DNA from 2 places in the Cryobacterium sp. Hb1 genome. Region 2 is predicted to be linked to the other one. Evidence: riboswitches for the same ligand, from Rfam matches in the RefSeq annotation. Region 2 holds a riboswitch; the other holds the start of a gene.

Region 1 (7,500 bases), on a different contig from region 2:
CGGGGAGGGCACCCCGGCCGAGGTCGTCGACAGCCGCGGCCTCGCCGTCGTCTCCGACGATGGTGCGCTCATCGCGGCCATCGACGCCGCGCTGCTCGGCCAGCCCGACGTGCTCGCTAAGATTCGTGGCGGCAAGCAGCAAGCCGCCGGAGCGGTGATCGGCGCGGTCATGAAGGCCATGCGTGGGCAAGCGGATGCCGCGCGCGTGCGCGAACTCGTGCTCGAACGAGCCCAGGCGATCGAGTAACGCATGAGTGGTCAGAGCGCTGTCTTCGGAGTAGGCGTGCAGGTCATCGTTCGGCTCGATCGCACCCGGTTTCCCGAGTCCCTCCTTGACGACCCGATCGGCGTGATCGTGGCGGCGGGGGAGTCGGAGGGCTCCGGGCTCTACGCTCCGACCGTCGTGCGGGAAAAATTCTGGGTCGTTCGATTCGAGGAACCATTCTTCGGCCTCGACGGCTCCGGCCCGCACGATTCCGCGCGCATCCCGCAGAGCTTTCTGGAAGCAGCGCCGGAAGCGTGAACGCGATCACTCCAGGGCCGGGCGAGCGCACCCCGTCGACCCGCGACATCCGTCGGTGGCGGCAGTACCTGGCTGACGAACAGGCCGAAGCCGCCGTGTATCGCGACCTCGCGAACCGTCGTGCGGGCGAGGAGCGCCAGATTTTGCTTGCCCTCGCCGATGCCGAAGGACGCCACGAAGAACACTGGCGTCAACTGCTCGGCAGCAATATCGGCTCACCGAGGCGCGGCGCGCTGCGCACCCGTTTTTTGGCGCTGCTCGCTCGACGGTTCGGGTCGGTGTTCGTGCTCGCCCTCGCTCAACGGGCCGAGGGCCGCTCGCCCTACAACGCGGATGCGGACGCGACCAACGCCATGGCTGCCGATGAGACCGTGCACGAAGAGGTCGTGCGTGGCCTCGCCGCCCGGGGCCGCAAACGCTTGTCGGGTACCTTTCGGGCCGCCGTGTTCGGTGTCAACGACGGGCTGGTGAGCAACCTCGCCCTCGTGCTTGGCATCGGGGCGACCGGGGTCCCGGCCGCGACGATTCTGTTCACCGGCATCGCCGGACTACTGGCCGGGGCGCTCTCGATGGGTGCAGGCGAGTACGTCTCGGTGCGCTCCCAGCGAGAACTGCTCGAAGCTTCCACCCCCGCCGCGCCGGCCAAGAGCGTGCTCTCCCACCTGGATCTCGCTGCCAACGAGCTGACCCTCGTCTACCGGGCCAGGGGCATGTCTGAAGACGAGGCGGAGGCGCACGCCCGCGGGGTACTCGCTACCGCCTACGCGGCGACCGGACCGATCTCCGCGGTCAGCCCGCAAGCGCCCACGCATGACGAGCACGAGGCCATCGGCACCGGCACCGGAGCGGCCCTGTCGAGTTTCTGCTTCTTCGCCTCGGGGGCGCTGCTGCCAGTGCTGCCCTACCTGTTCGGCATGAGCGGCTACGCGGCAATCATCGTCGCCACCATTCTTGTGGGCGTCGCCCTGTTGGCCACCGGCGCAGTCGTCGGCCTGCTCTCTGGCGGTCCGCCGCTGAAGCGTGCGCTGCGACAACTCGTGATCGGCCTGGGCGCGGCCGCAGTCACCTACCTGCTCGGGCTGGTTTTCGGAACGACGCTCGCCTAGCTGCTCGATAAAACGTGTCGTCCCGTCGCATAACTCCTGCAGATTGCGTGACGTGACGTACGGCTCCCGCGAAAAGACGCGGTCCCGACATTTTTCAGCAGTGAATTGCAGGAGTTATGCCGTGGAATTGTATTTTCCCTCTGTCGGTAGTGCATATGAGCCGGATCGGGTTAGGGTTTTTCGGTGGGCAGACAGGATGGCAGCGGGCGGCAGATTTCGGCGGACGACGTCGACGACCGCTCGGCGACGGTGCTGCACGTTGATCTGGACGCGTTCTTTGTCTCGGTCGAGTTGCTCTCTCACCCTGAATTCGCGCACCTGCCGGTAATCGTCGGCCACCGCGGCGGCCGTTCGGTCGTCACGGCGGCCAACTACATCGCCCGAAAATACGGTGTGAACTCGGCCATGCCGATGTCGCTCGCGTTGCGGCAATGCCCGAACGCGATCGTACTCGAGCCGCACATGGGACAGTATCGAGACTTTTCCACCCGAGTGATGAGTATCTTCGACGACGTCACGCCACTGGTGGAACGGCTGGGCATCGACGAAGCGTTTCTTGACGTTGCCGGCGCGACTAATTTGTTCGGTTCACCGGCTGTGATCGGCGAGCTCATTCGCGCCCGCGTGTTCGCCGAAACCGGCCTCGTCTGCTCCGTCGGCGCGGCGTCGACCAAGTTCGTCGCCAAACTTGCCTCCGGCCTGGCCAAACCCAACGGTCTGCTCGTCGTGCCGGCCGAAAAGACGGTGGAGTTTTTGCATCCGTTGCCCGTGACCGCACTCTGGGGCGTGGGGTCCGCTACCGAGCAGATGCTGACGCGCCTCGGCCTGAAACTCATCGGCGATATTGCCCGCACGCCCTTGGACGTGCTGAAAAAAACGCTGGGGGAGGCCTCCGGTGTGAAACTGTTCGAGCTGTCCTGGGGGCGTGACCCACGCTCGGTGACGCTCGAGCGGGAAGAGAAGAGCGTCGGCCACGAGGTGACCTTTGAACACGACGTGACTGACATCGACCGATTGCACAGTGAATTGCTGCGGCAGTGCGACCTTGTGGCCGCTCGGCTGCGGCGCAGCGATCTCGTGGCACGGCGCGTGGCACTCAAGCTGCGCTACACAGACTTCAGTACCGTTACCAGGTCGCGCACCCTCGCTGAACCGAGCAATGTCGGCCGGCGAATCTATGAGGAAGCAGTCGCAGCGTTCGACCTGTTGGCCGCGTCGGGTATTCGGGTGAGACTGATCGGGGTGCGGGCTGAGCAGCTCGGTACAGCGTCGGGATCGGTTGGCTTATGGGATCCCGACGAGGACTGGCGCGGCGCCGAGCTGGCGGTCGATTCCGTGACTGAGCGATTCGGGGCGGGAACAGTGCGTTCGGCCTCCTTCTTCAAGCCTCGCCCATAAGACACGAGTCGACTACCCTGTTGGAATGACCAGCCTCCCGGAAAAACTCGCAGAAGCCTTCCGTTCCGCCGGTGTGAAATCGGCTTACGGTGATCCCGTGCAAATTGACGGCGTCACCCTCATACCGGTGGCGCTCAGCTACTACGGTTTCGGTGGCGGTGATGCCGGCGAAGGCGGTGCTGTCGGATCCGGTGGGGGCGGCGGTGGCGTATCGCTGCCGATCGGTGCCTATGTCAAGTCGGGCGGCACCGCTCGGTTTGAGCCGAACGTCATCGCCCTGCTCGCCGTCGGTGTGCCATTCCTTCTGGTCGCCGGGCGCGCCCTGGCCCGAATAATCCGAGCCCTCAAGAAGTAGCTCTGCTCTCTAGGCGGGGCCGGGGCCCGAGCCGCTGGCCCAGTCTATAAACTCGGCCCGGTTCCCCCAGGTGGGCCCGGGCGCGCGCGGCGGGGGCGACGAGCAGAACGGATGCGGCGGGGCCGGCGCGGCCGGCGCGCGAACCGACGGCGCGCCCACCGTGGCACCCGGAGCCGCAGCCAGGGCGGAAAGTGCCACGGGCTGCTTACCGGCAATCCCCGGGCGATGCGCCGACGCCGCATCAGGAACCGACGCATCAGCAGGAGATACAGCGCCGCCAACACGAGCAGGATGCTGATACTCATGTCGTCATTCCCATGCCGCAAGTCTAGGCGGGGCGCTAGAATTGGCGGTATCACGGGAGTCCGGTACACCGGGCTGAGAGGAAGCTGACCAAGCTTCGACCGTCGAACCTGATCTGGATCATGCCAGCGCAGGGAGGCTTCTCGATCCCGTGCCCCTGTATTCACCTACGGAAAGGGCACGAACAGTGCACGCTACAACGAGTTCACTCCGTCAGTCCACTCGCCAGACTTCGAGGGCGAAGAAGCCCCGCAACTTTCGCTGGCGCGTGGTCGACATCGTCGTCGCGAGTGTCATCGGCGTTGCGAGCGGCGTCATCTTCTGGGCCTGGGGCCTGGCCTGGTCCCCGCTCAGCGCCATCCTCGCGTTCACGCCCGGTCTCGAGGGTCTCCTCGCCGGTGGCTGGCTGTTCGCCGGAGTGCTCGGCGGTCTCATCATCCGAAAGCCAGGCGCAGCCGTGTACACCGAAGTCGTCGCCGCCGTCGTGTCGATGCTGATCGGTACCCAGTGGGGCTTCTCCACGCTCATCTGGGGCGTCGTCGAAGGCCTCGGCGCCGAAATCATTCTCGCGCTGTTCCTCTATAGCAACTGGCGACTCGGCGTCGCCCTTCTCGCTGGCGCTGGCGCCGGCGTGGCAGTAGGTCTGCTCGACACGACCTTCACGAGCTATGCGGCATTGGATTTCGGCTACAGGGTCGTCTATTTCGTATCCGCTGTCGTGTCGGGCACCGTGCTGGCCGGCCTGCTGTCCTGGCTGGCCGTGCGCGGCCTGGCCCGCACCGGTGCGCTGAGCCGGTTTGCTGCTGGTCGGGAAGGGTCGCGAGCACCCTCCGCCGCGATCAGCTAGCGGATGTTGGACACCCCGCCGTTCCCGGCCGGTCACGGCGCGCAGATCCGCGCCGTACAGATTCGAGCCCGCGACTGGGGCTGGCGCCACGCCGGGCGCCACAATCAGGCGGTGTCCGGGCTTGACCTGCAGGTCACGCCCGGCGAGCGGGTTTTGCTGCTCGGTGCCAGCGGTGCCGGCAAGAGTACTCTCATGCACGCGTTGGCCGGCGTGCTCGGCGATGCCGAAGACGGCGACGAGACCGGCAGCCTGCTCATCGACGGCCGCCGCGCGGCCGAGGCGCGCGGGCGGGTCGGACTCGTGCTGCAGGATCCGGACTCTCAGGTTGTGCTGGCCAGGGTCGGAGATGACGTCGCATTCGGCTGCGAGAACCTCGCCGTTCCGCGCGCCGAAATCTGGCCGCGGGTGCGCCAGGCTCTCACTGAGGTCGGCCTGGACCTGCCCCTCGACCACCCGACCTCGAGCCTGAGCGGCGGGCAGAAGCAACGCCTGGCGCTGGCGGGCGTGCTCGCTATGCGGCCGGGGCTGTTGCTGCTCGACGAGCCGACCGCGAACCTCGACCCCACCGGTGTCATCGAGGTGCGCGACGCCGTTGTGCGCTCCCTCGATCATTCCGGGGCCACCTTTGTGGTCATCGAGCATCGGGTCGAGGTCTGGCAGGACGTCGTTGACCGCGTCATCGTGCTCGACCCGGCCGGGGGCGTGCTGGCCGACGGCCCCACCCGCGAAATCCTGTCGGGGCAAGGTGAGCGGTTGGCGCAGGCCGGCGTCTGGGTGCCGGCCCTGCCCCCCCGGTTTCCGACGCGCTCTCCGATCACCCCGGCGCAGACCCTGTTGCGGGCCGAGGGGCTCGCGGTGGGTCGTGTTCCGTTTGGCCGGCGCGCGGCATCCGTTGTCGCCGCTGGCATCACCCTCAACCTGCGGGCCGGCACCGCCACCGTTGTGACCGGCCCCAACGGCGCCGGAAAATCCACCCTCGCCCTCACGCTGGCCGGATTGTTGAAGCCGGCCGGGGGAACGCTGCAGGCAAGTGACACCCTTGCGGCCGGTATCGTTTCCGAGCCGCACCGCTGGCGTTCCCAGCAGCTGCTGACCCGCATTGGAACCGTCTTTCAAGACCCGGAACACCAATTCCTGGCCGCGACGGTGCGGGCCGACCTGCAGATCGGCCCGCGCGCCCTCGGGCTCAGCCAGGCCGAACAGACCAGCCGCGTCGACGAGCTGTTGCACCGGCTGCGACTCGACCATCTCGCCGACGCCAACCCGTTCACCCTGTCGGGTGGCGAGAAGAGGCGGATGTCCGTCGCCACCGTTCTCGCGACCCGTCCCCGCCTGCTCGTGCTCGATGAGCCGACCTTCGGGCAGGATTCCCGTACCTGGCAGGAACTCGTGACCCTTCTGGCCGAGCTGCTCGATGAGGGCATCGCGCTCGTCGCGGTCACCCACGACGCCCAGTTCGTCAACGCTCTCGCGGACGAGGAATACCGGCTTGGTATGCCTGACCCGATCCGGCTCGGGACGGGAGCGCCATGAGCCTGCTGACCCCGACGATCCGCCCGAGCGTCGTCGCCCGACTCAACCCGGTCGCCAAGCTTGCAGTTGCCCTGATCGTGAGCTGTGCGCTGCTGCTCTCGATCGACTGGGTCTCGGCTGGAGTCGCCCTGCTGCTCGAGGCCGGACTTTTGCTCTGGTGCGGCCTGAGCGCCCGACAATTTTGGCTGCGAACGGCACCGGTCTGGATTGCAGCCCCGATGGCTATGATCACGACGGTGCTCTATGGCGAAGACTCCGGCGCGCTGCTGTGGCAGTTCGGATTCATCTCGGTGACCGAAGGCTCAGCCCAGCTCGGCCTGGCCATCGGGCTGCGGGTGCTCGCCATCGGTCTGCCCGGTATCGTGCTGCTCGCCACGACGGATCCGACAGACCTCGCCGATGGCCTCGCCCAGGTGCTGCGGCTGCCCGCGCGGTTTGTGCTCGGTGGTTTGGCTGGTCTGCGACTCGTGGGTATGTTCATCGAAGACTGGCACTCGCTTACGCTTGCCCGTCGGGCCCGCGGGGTCGGCGATGGCGGTGGACTGCGCGGTGCCGCTCGCCGGTTCTTCGGCCCGGCCTTTTCCCTGCTCGTCATTTCGGTGCGTCGGGGCAGTAAACTCGCCACGGCCATGGAGGCGCGCGGATTCGGCAGCGACGAGCCCCGTACCTGGGCACGACCGTCGCGGGTCCGAGCGGCCGACGCGGTCCTGGTCGGCATCGGATTCGCCATTGCCGGTATCGCCATTGGCGTTGCGGTGTGGGCTGGAACCTGGAGCTTCATTCTTGCCTGACACCGATAGAAGAAAGGCCGCACAAGACGATATGGTCCTGCTGGCGCCGTTACTGCAGGCCGTGGCTGCTGCTGGCCCGAACCCCGTGGTGCTCATTGACGGTCCTAGCGGTGCGGGCAAGAGCACCCTCGCCGACACACTGAGAAAGCACTGGCCTGGCCCGCACAGCCCACAACTGGTGCGGATGGACGACATCTATCCCGGCTGGGACGGCCTCGACGCGGCCGTCAGCCACCTGCACCGTTACGTTCTCCAGCCACGGCACCGAGGCCTGCCGGCGGCATGGCAGCGCTACGACTGGACTGCGAGTCAGGCGGCGGAGTGGAATCCGCTCGACGCAGCCCTCCCCTTGATTGTGGAGGGCTGCGGAACTCTCGCGGCCGCGCACGAGCCGCTCAGTCAGGTGCGGGTCTGGCTCGCGGCCGACGACGCTCTGCGTAAACAACGTGCGCTCGATCGCGACGGAGAAGCATTTCGCAGTCACTGGGACCAGTGGCAGCAGGAGTGGGCGACCTATCTCAAACAGGAGGGGCCTGAACCTCGCGCGACCGTTCGATTACGGGCGGGCAGCTCCGGCCGCAGAGGACTAGATTGTTTGCCATGAGCAATACTGACAGCGCAACCCCCACCCTGTACGTTGCCGA
Region 2 (7,500 bases):
CCGACTCGTCTACCGCGTTGACTCCGGTGGCCTTCGCCTTGGACTGGACACCGAATACCAATCACACCGGGCTGTATGTCGCTCTTGAGAAGGGCTACTTCACGCAAGCGGGGCTTGAGGTGAGGGTGCTTCCCTACAGCCAGTCATCCCCCGACGCACTCATCAACGCCGGTTCAGCTGACTTCGGTATCAGCTTCCAGCACGCGGCCACCTTCGCGGCGGCAGCGGGTGTGCGTAACATCTCGGTGATGTCGGTGCTGCAGCACGACGCTACGGCGATCGGGGTCCTGGCCAGCCGCGACGACATTCGCAGCCCCAAGGACCTCGACGGCAAGACCCTCGGCATGGCAGATCCCAGCGCAACTTTTCCCACCGAGGCTTCGGACGTGATCAAGAACGATGGTGGAACGGGCGAGTTCAAGAAAATCACGCTGGGCACCTCCGCCTATGAGGCCCTCTATGCCGGCAAAGTTGACTTCACCTCGGCATTCACCACCTGGGAGGGTATCGATGCCGCTCTTCGTGGCACCCCGATGAAGTTCTTCGCTCTGCAGGACTATGGCGTACCGGACCAATACTCGGTGATCGTCGAGGCAAACCGGGCCTGGACGGCCAAGCACCCCGCCGCCACTGCTCAGTTCGTTCAGGCCCTGCAACAGGGCTACCAGTACGCCGCCGATAATCCAGATGCCGCGGCGAAGATTTTGATCGAGGCCAATCCCGGCGCCTTCGAAAACACCGAACTCGTTTACCAAAGTCAGAAAGAACTGAGCGCTTCCTACCTCAAAGATGCCAACGGTCAAGTGGGCACTCAATCGGCAGACACCTGGCAGGAGCTGGCCGATTTCCTCTACGGTGCCGGCCTCTTGGCCGACGAAGACGGCAAACCGCTCACGGCATCGCTGGACACGTCGACATTGTTCACCGAGCGCTACCTCAGTGAAAAATAGCATCACCGTGAAGCCGGCTCCAGCGCCCCGCATGAGGCTACTCTCGGCGCTCGCGCCTCCTGCCGTGATCCTCGCCGCGCTCGTGATCACTTGGCAGGTGGCGGTAACGGCCGGCGGAGTGCAGCCAGCGATCTTACCCTCCCCGCAGCGCATTCTTCAGCAGGGCTGGGAGGCGCGCACCACGATCTGGGAGAATACGCTCCCTACCCTGCAAGAAACATTTCTCGGCTTCGCCGTCTCCCTGACCGTCGCTTGGACGCTGGCGATCCTGATCGATTTTTCGCCCGGGCTGCGGCGAGCGCTGGTACCACTGCTGGTGGCATCCCAAGCCATACCCATCATTGCGATCGCGCCGCTGATGGTCATCTGGTTCGGGTTCGGAATGCTGCCCAAAGTCATCGTCATCGCCCTGGTGACATTCTTTCCGGTCACGGTCGGACTGATTGACGGTTTCAACCGCACCGATCGGGACGCGATCAATCTGCTGCGCAGCATGGGGGCCAACCGGTGGAAGCAGTTCGTGTACGTGCGTCTTCCGTCGGCGCTTCCCTCGTTCTTCACAGCCCTCCGAATCGGAATCGCCTACGCCGTCACCGGTGCCATTTTTGCCGAGTATGTCGGCGCCGAGCGAGGCCTGGGCATTTATATGGCGATGATGAAGAACTCGTTTCGCACCGATCTTGTGTTGGCTGCCGTTGCAGTGACCGCGTTCGTGAGCGTGTGCCTGTTTCTGTTGACCTATGTCGCCGAACGGGCGATCATCCCTTGGCATTCGAAGGAACGTAGGAGCCGGCATGGTTGAGGCAACACCCCCGAAGATCGAACTGCGCGGAATATGCAAGTCGTTTCCGCTCGGCCACGGGCAGGTACGGTCGGTCCTCGACGACGTCGCCTTCTCGGCGCAGCCGGGTGAATTCGTTGCCGTGATCGGTCCGAGCGGATGCGGCAAGAGCACCATGTTCAACATCATGGCCGGCCTGGAGACGGCCAGTTCCGGCGAGATCCTAGTCGACGGGGATGTCGTCACCGGTCAACATGAACACTTTGCCTACATGCCGCAGAAGGATTTGTTGTTCCCATGGCGCAGCATTCTGGAGAACACCTCCCTCGGCCTCGAGGTTGCGGGGGAAACTAAGAAGATCGCCCGAGCACAAGCGGCCAGTCTTTTTGCGGCCTTCGGCCTGTCTGGTTTTGAAGATTCACATCCTTTCGAACTCTCCGGGGGCATGCGCCAGCGCGCGGCCTTGCTGCGCACCGTGGTGCAGGGCAGAGATGTCCTGCTGCTGGACGAACCCTTCGGGGCTCTGGACTCCCTCACCCGCACGGACATGCAGTCCTGGTTGCAGGGGGTGTGGTCCCAAAACGCCTGGACTGCGGTGCTGATCACCCACGACATCCGTGAGGCGATCTACCTCGCCGACCGGGTGGTCGTTCTCAGTGCGCGGCCGGCATCCGTGCGGCTGAACCTGACCATCGACCTGCCGCGGCCGCGCGCGCTGTCGATGACCACCTCAGTAGAGTTCGCCGAATACGAACGCACACTCCTGGCGACCCTGCACGAGGAAACCCGCTCGTCCAGAGCACCCTAAACGTCAGCGCCGACCGTGGGGCGTTGTAGCCCCAAGTGCCCACGCAAGGTATCGGCGGTATAGCGGGTGCGGAACAGGCCGCGCCTTTGCAACACTGGGATCACCCGGTCCACGAACTCGTCCAAGGATTCCGGCAGCAGCGGCGGCATGACATTGAAGCCGTCTGCGGCACCGGAATGAAACCACAACTCGATTTGGTCGGCGATCTGCTCCGGCGTTCCGACCATGGTGCAATGCCCACCGCCGGCGGCAAGCCGGCCCAGTAGCTGCCTGACCGTGGGCTGCTCAGCCTGAATAATTCGTAGGATGGTCGCATACCGGCCCTGCGGCCCGGTGAAGCCGGCCAGCGGCGGCAGCGGCGGCACCGGCGCATCCAAGTCCCAGGCACTGCAATCCTGTTGCACGAACGTTCCCAGCTGCGCGAGCGACTGCTCGGTCGGCAGGAGGGCGTCGACCTCCGCTTGCTGCGCCTGCGCCTTCGCCTGTGTGGACCCGACATAAGTGACGAGTCCGGGCATGATCAACACCGCATCCGGATCGCGGCCGGCTACGGTGATGCGCCTCTTCACATCTTGGTAATACTCCTGCCCGCTGGCGAGGTCATATGCCACCGCATAGATTCCTTCGGCATAACGGGCGGCCAGCGCCCGGCCAGGGTCGGAGGCGCCGGCCTGGAACAATACCGGTCGACCTTGCGGCGGGCGCGGCACCGTCAGCGGACCGTCCACCCGAAAGTGTTCGCCGGAGTGGCCGATTGCTCGCACCCGGGTCGGGTCAGCATAGAGACCTCCGCGGTCTAGGACCAGAGCATCGTCCTCCCACGAATCCCACAATTTCAGTGCCACCTCGATGAACTCCCCTGCTCGGCTGTAGCGCTGATCATGGGAGGGCAGCACGTCCATTCCATGGTTGCGGGCTTCGGCGTCAAACATGGAGGTGACCACGTTCCAGCCGATGCGCCCCTTACTGATGTGATCCAACGATGCAAGCATGCGCGCCGCGTGGAACGGCGTGTAAAAGGTCGCCGAGACGGTGCTGACCAGCCCGATGCGGCTCGTCGCCCGCGCCATCGCGGCCATCGCGGTCAACGGCTCAAGAAACCACCGCGGGCCGGTACTCACATCACCGACGGCGTGTCCGTCGGCGAAGAACACGGCATCAAAGAAACCACGTTCAGCGCTTTGAGCGAGCCGTTCATAGAAACTGATGTCTCCCAACTGGTCTGCGGGCGACTGTGGCCGCCGCCAAGCGGCACCGTGGTGGCCACAACCCATGAGGAATGCATTGAAGTGAAGCTGGCGCGGAGCTGACATGACCGACGCGCCCCTAGTTCATCACCAGGCCGCCGTCGACCACCAGGTTCTGCCCGGTGACCGACCGCGCCCAGGGGGAAGCAAAAAAAAGTACCGCATCGGCAAATTCGGCGGGGGTTGTCACCCTGCGTAGCGGGGTGGACGCGGCAATGAAGTCGAACACGTCCTCGGGGGTGGCTGCGCTGGCATCCGTGGTGCGCAACAGTCCGCCGGAGACCATGTTCACCGCGATGTTGTGCGGGCCAAGGTCTGAGGCAAGGGTGCGGGTCAATGAGAGCAGTGCGGCCTTGGAGGCCGTGTAGTCGTGGTACGGCACCACCGGGTTTTGGAACAGGTTCGTGCCGATGTTGATAATGCGGCCGAACCCGGCTTCGCGCATGCCGGCCAGCGCCTGCTGGGTCGTGTTCAGGGCACCGCGGACACTGCCAGAGAACTGCGCCTCGAACTCGTCCCAACTGATGTCGGCAGCGCCGGAGCGGGCATCGCCGTTGAAGCGGAAATCGGCCAACGCGTTATTGACCACCGTTGTAACAGGGGACCCGAAATGTGCCTGAGCCTGCGTGAATATTGCCGCGACCTGTTCTCGGTCGGTGACGTCGGCCCGCACAGCAAAAGCGTGTTCAGGACCATAGCTGGCAACCAGGGTCTCCGCCGCTGCGGCGCTGTTGCGATAGTTAATGACGACCCGGGCGCCCTGAGCCGCGAAAGCGTGCACGATGCTTGTACCCAAGCCGCGTGCACCGCCGGTGACCAGGACAATCTGTTCTGCTATTTGCATGATTTTCTTCACCTTAGGTAAGGCGAAAGGACGAGATCCGGCACCACTCTGGTACACGAAATTCTCCGTGACATCCCTTCGCTAGTTCGAACTAGATCAGGTTCAACGGGTGTCATCTCAGCCGACCGTCATCCAGTCGGCACCCCGTGTCGCTGCGACTGAGTATACGCAACCACCGGTACCGGCGAATTCGCGTCCCAGGCCTGAACTCATCAACTGCCGCGCTGGTCGACTTTGTCGTCGCAGGGCTCAGCGCCAACTCCGTTATTTACGGACGCGAATGAGCAGCGGGCGCTACACGCCACCATCGCCTCGGGCCGGCTCACCGATACCGTCAGTCTGCTTCAGCATCCGTCGGTGCACACGATCGACACGGGGGCTCCGGTGGCTGCGCCAGGCTAAGAACATTCTCTCTTGTGAGGTGTCTACTCACCGGGGCAAGGCCAAGGCGCTCACGGCCGCGCAAAGCACCTGACAGCCTGAACAGCCACCTAAACAGTAGGCAAGAGTGAGCAGCGCCCAGCACTCGAGGACCGTCTTTATGCGGGTTGCCCCCACGAATAAGCCGCGCCGACGCCGTGTCCTGACCACAGCAGGGTTCTCTCTAGATTCGGCAGTTTCGCCCATGCCGTGATGAATGTTTCTTGGACGACGTCGTCCACCTCGCTTTTAGCGCCCAGGATGCGCATCACGTACATGCGTATCAGCGGCCCGTGCCGCCGTACGAGCACCTCGAACGCTCGAACATCGCCGTCAACAGCACGGTCCACCAGAATCCAACCGGACGCATGAGAAGTCTCAGAATGGGGAAGGAATGCATCACCCTGACTATCCGGTAATCAGCTGGGGAAGTATCTGCCGCCCTGCGAGGTGACGGTCCAAGTAGCGGATAGCACGATGAATTTCGTTGAACCCGCCTGGTCGTTAAGTGCGGCGGCATGGCTCCATATGAAGATCCATGTTTTTGCCATGGCTTTGTCGGCCAGTGACGGGTTTGCACACTTATTCAGGCAGATTGCATAGGTGTCGGCGACGAAGGCGTCATACAAGGAGCCGAAGGCGAGTGCGTCACCCGCGGCCACCCGTTCGAGTAGCAGATGACCGCCGATACTGCTTTCCGGAGAACGCGGCTCCGTCTCGGCGTCGGTCACGATGCGGGCCGGAACGATCGAATAGTAACTGTAGACAAGGGACTCCCTAGACGTGGTGAGTGAATCCACTGACAAGGTCCAGGGCAGCGCTTAAAATCTATGTGATCTCAATGGGAGATGTCAAGACAATTGATAGACAAGAAATCGGTCACATAGCTGTCGAGATAACGTCAATGACCACTGCGACTAAGAAGCCACGGTTTCAGCATCCGCGGAACAGGATTAATTCACGTCGCTGTGGCTTGCGCGCTGATCTTTCGCACCACGCAGACCGTCTGACAAACTATGTAACAAATTCTGAATTCCTGGGCGATACGTTCGTAATGTTATGCAATCGTTGCATTGACCGCTTGAAACTGTTGGCAATACTGGTTCTCTTCTCGGTCGGCGGTAATAGCATCGTCGCCGGCTGGTGGCAGTAAGTTCGTTTCTTCTCGTGCTGCTCGGAGTCGCAGTGGTCATTGTTCTTTCCACCAGCAGGACGGAGCTCCGCACGCCGCGGGGAGTATCTATGGTCATTAATGACGGGGCGTGGCGTGCGCTATCGGCGTGAACTCATTGGTGAGTCACGGTTGGATGTCGGCCGAGCCTGCACCGGAGTTGCGTGGAAGGATTCCCCAGTAATCCACCGGGTGCGGGTGGTCGTCGGGGTGACGGGGCTGGAGCCTCAAGGCCTGTTGTCCCCGGCCAGGCAGACCGCCGCACAGGGCGAAACCATCCGGTCCACCCTGGTTATTGAAATTTCATGATGAAGCTATTTTTTTGGCACCAGAGAATAACCATAATGCCTGATTTTCTCCCGGCTCCAGACGTCACACTTCTGTAAGAAAAGATCCATATCCACCCGCTCCGATGCGTTATACCGTGCCTAATCCAACAGCATAAAAAAGGATTAGCAGCATGACTATTTCACGGCGACAAGTTTTGTTATTAGGTGGTGTAGGAGCGGTAGGAGTGGGTTTGTTGACACTCCCCCTGCGGAAGGCGGAAGCAGGAGCTGCGAGCGCTCTTGATCCAAGTGAATTACCCAGGCCCTTTCAAACACCTTTCGTTCAGGCGCCCATATTGCGACCGGATCGAACGGGTATTGATCCCGTCGATGGGGCGCCCGTGCAGTATTACACCGTCGCGGAGATGGCGGCCAGTGCCGCTATTCTCCCCCGATTAAAGACCCCGATTCTTGGGTATAACGGTATTTTCCCTGGTCCCACCATCAGCGTCGATCAAGGGACGAAGGCTGTGCTGCGGGTGCGTAATCAGTTACCCGCTAAGCACCCGATCCATGGTCATCCGCTGTTCACGTCCACGCACCTGCATGGATCGGCCTCGCTGCCGCAATATGACGGCTATGCAAACGACATTACGAATCCGGGGTTTCGCAAGGACTACTTGTACCCGAATTTTCAAGCGGCCCGCTCCGTGTGGTACCACGATCATGCGGTGCATAACACCGCGATCAACGTCTACTCGGGCCTGGCCGCGCAGTATCACATGCATGATCCGCTTGAACGAGCGCTCCTTCCCCAAGGAGAATTCGACGTGGCCCTGACCATTAATGACGCCATGTTCGCCGTCGACGGATCACTTGGTTATGACAGTAATGACCACTCCGGGCTCTGGGGCGATGTGATTATGGTCAACGGCAGGCCGTGGCCGGTCATGAAAGTCAAAAAGCGCGTTTACCGGTTCCGCGTCCTCAACGCCTGCCTTTCCCGGTCA

What was found. Region 2 has a riboswitch for thiamine pyrophosphate ahead of E3T38_RS14995 (3-oxoacyl-ACP reductase). Riboswitches for the same ligand answer to the same signal wherever they lie in the genome.
Region 1: linked by a shared signal. The riboswitch ahead of E3T38_RS12815 (ECF transporter S component) and the one ahead of E3T38_RS14995 (3-oxoacyl-ACP reductase) in region 2 are both predicted to bind thiamine pyrophosphate.

What each region holds. Positions count from the first base shown of each region.
Region 1 covers NZ_SOHI01000028.1:372,125-379,624, forward strand. The annotation lists gene gatB (Asp-tRNA(Asn)/Glu-tRNA(Gln) amidotransferase subunit GatB) at 1-247, shown strand, start outside; gene E3T38_RS12795 (hypothetical protein) at 251-523, shown strand; gene E3T38_RS12800 (VIT1/CCC1 transporter family protein) at 520-1,629, shown strand; gene dinB (DNA polymerase IV) at 1,813-3,027, shown strand; gene E3T38_RS12810 (hypothetical protein) at 3,053-3,382, shown strand; TPP riboswitch at 3,730-3,840, shown strand; gene E3T38_RS12815 (ECF transporter S component) at 3,873-4,532, shown strand; gene E3T38_RS12820 (ABC transporter ATP-binding protein) at 4,536-6,065, shown strand; gene E3T38_RS12825 (energy-coupling factor transporter transmembrane protein EcfT) at 6,062-6,856, shown strand; gene E3T38_RS12830 (AAA family ATPase) at 6,849-7,460, shown strand; gene E3T38_RS12835 (hypothetical protein) at 7,457-7,500, shown strand, end outside.
Region 2 covers NZ_SOHI01000036.1:21,914-29,413, reverse strand. The annotation lists gene E3T38_RS15015 (ABC transporter substrate-binding protein) at 1-950, shown strand, start outside; gene E3T38_RS15010 (ABC transporter permease) at 982-1,752, shown strand; gene E3T38_RS15005 (ABC transporter ATP-binding protein) at 1,745-2,539, shown strand; gene E3T38_RS15000 (LLM class flavin-dependent oxidoreductase) at 2,536-3,852, opposite strand; gene E3T38_RS14995 (3-oxoacyl-ACP reductase) at 3,866-4,630, opposite strand; TPP riboswitch at 4,687-4,787, opposite strand; gene E3T38_RS17220 (RNA polymerase sigma factor) at 5,170-5,361, opposite strand; gene E3T38_RS14985 (hypothetical protein) at 5,470-5,850, opposite strand; gene E3T38_RS16805 (hypothetical protein) at 6,303-6,530, shown strand; gene E3T38_RS14980 (multicopper oxidase family protein) at 6,682-7,500, shown strand, end outside.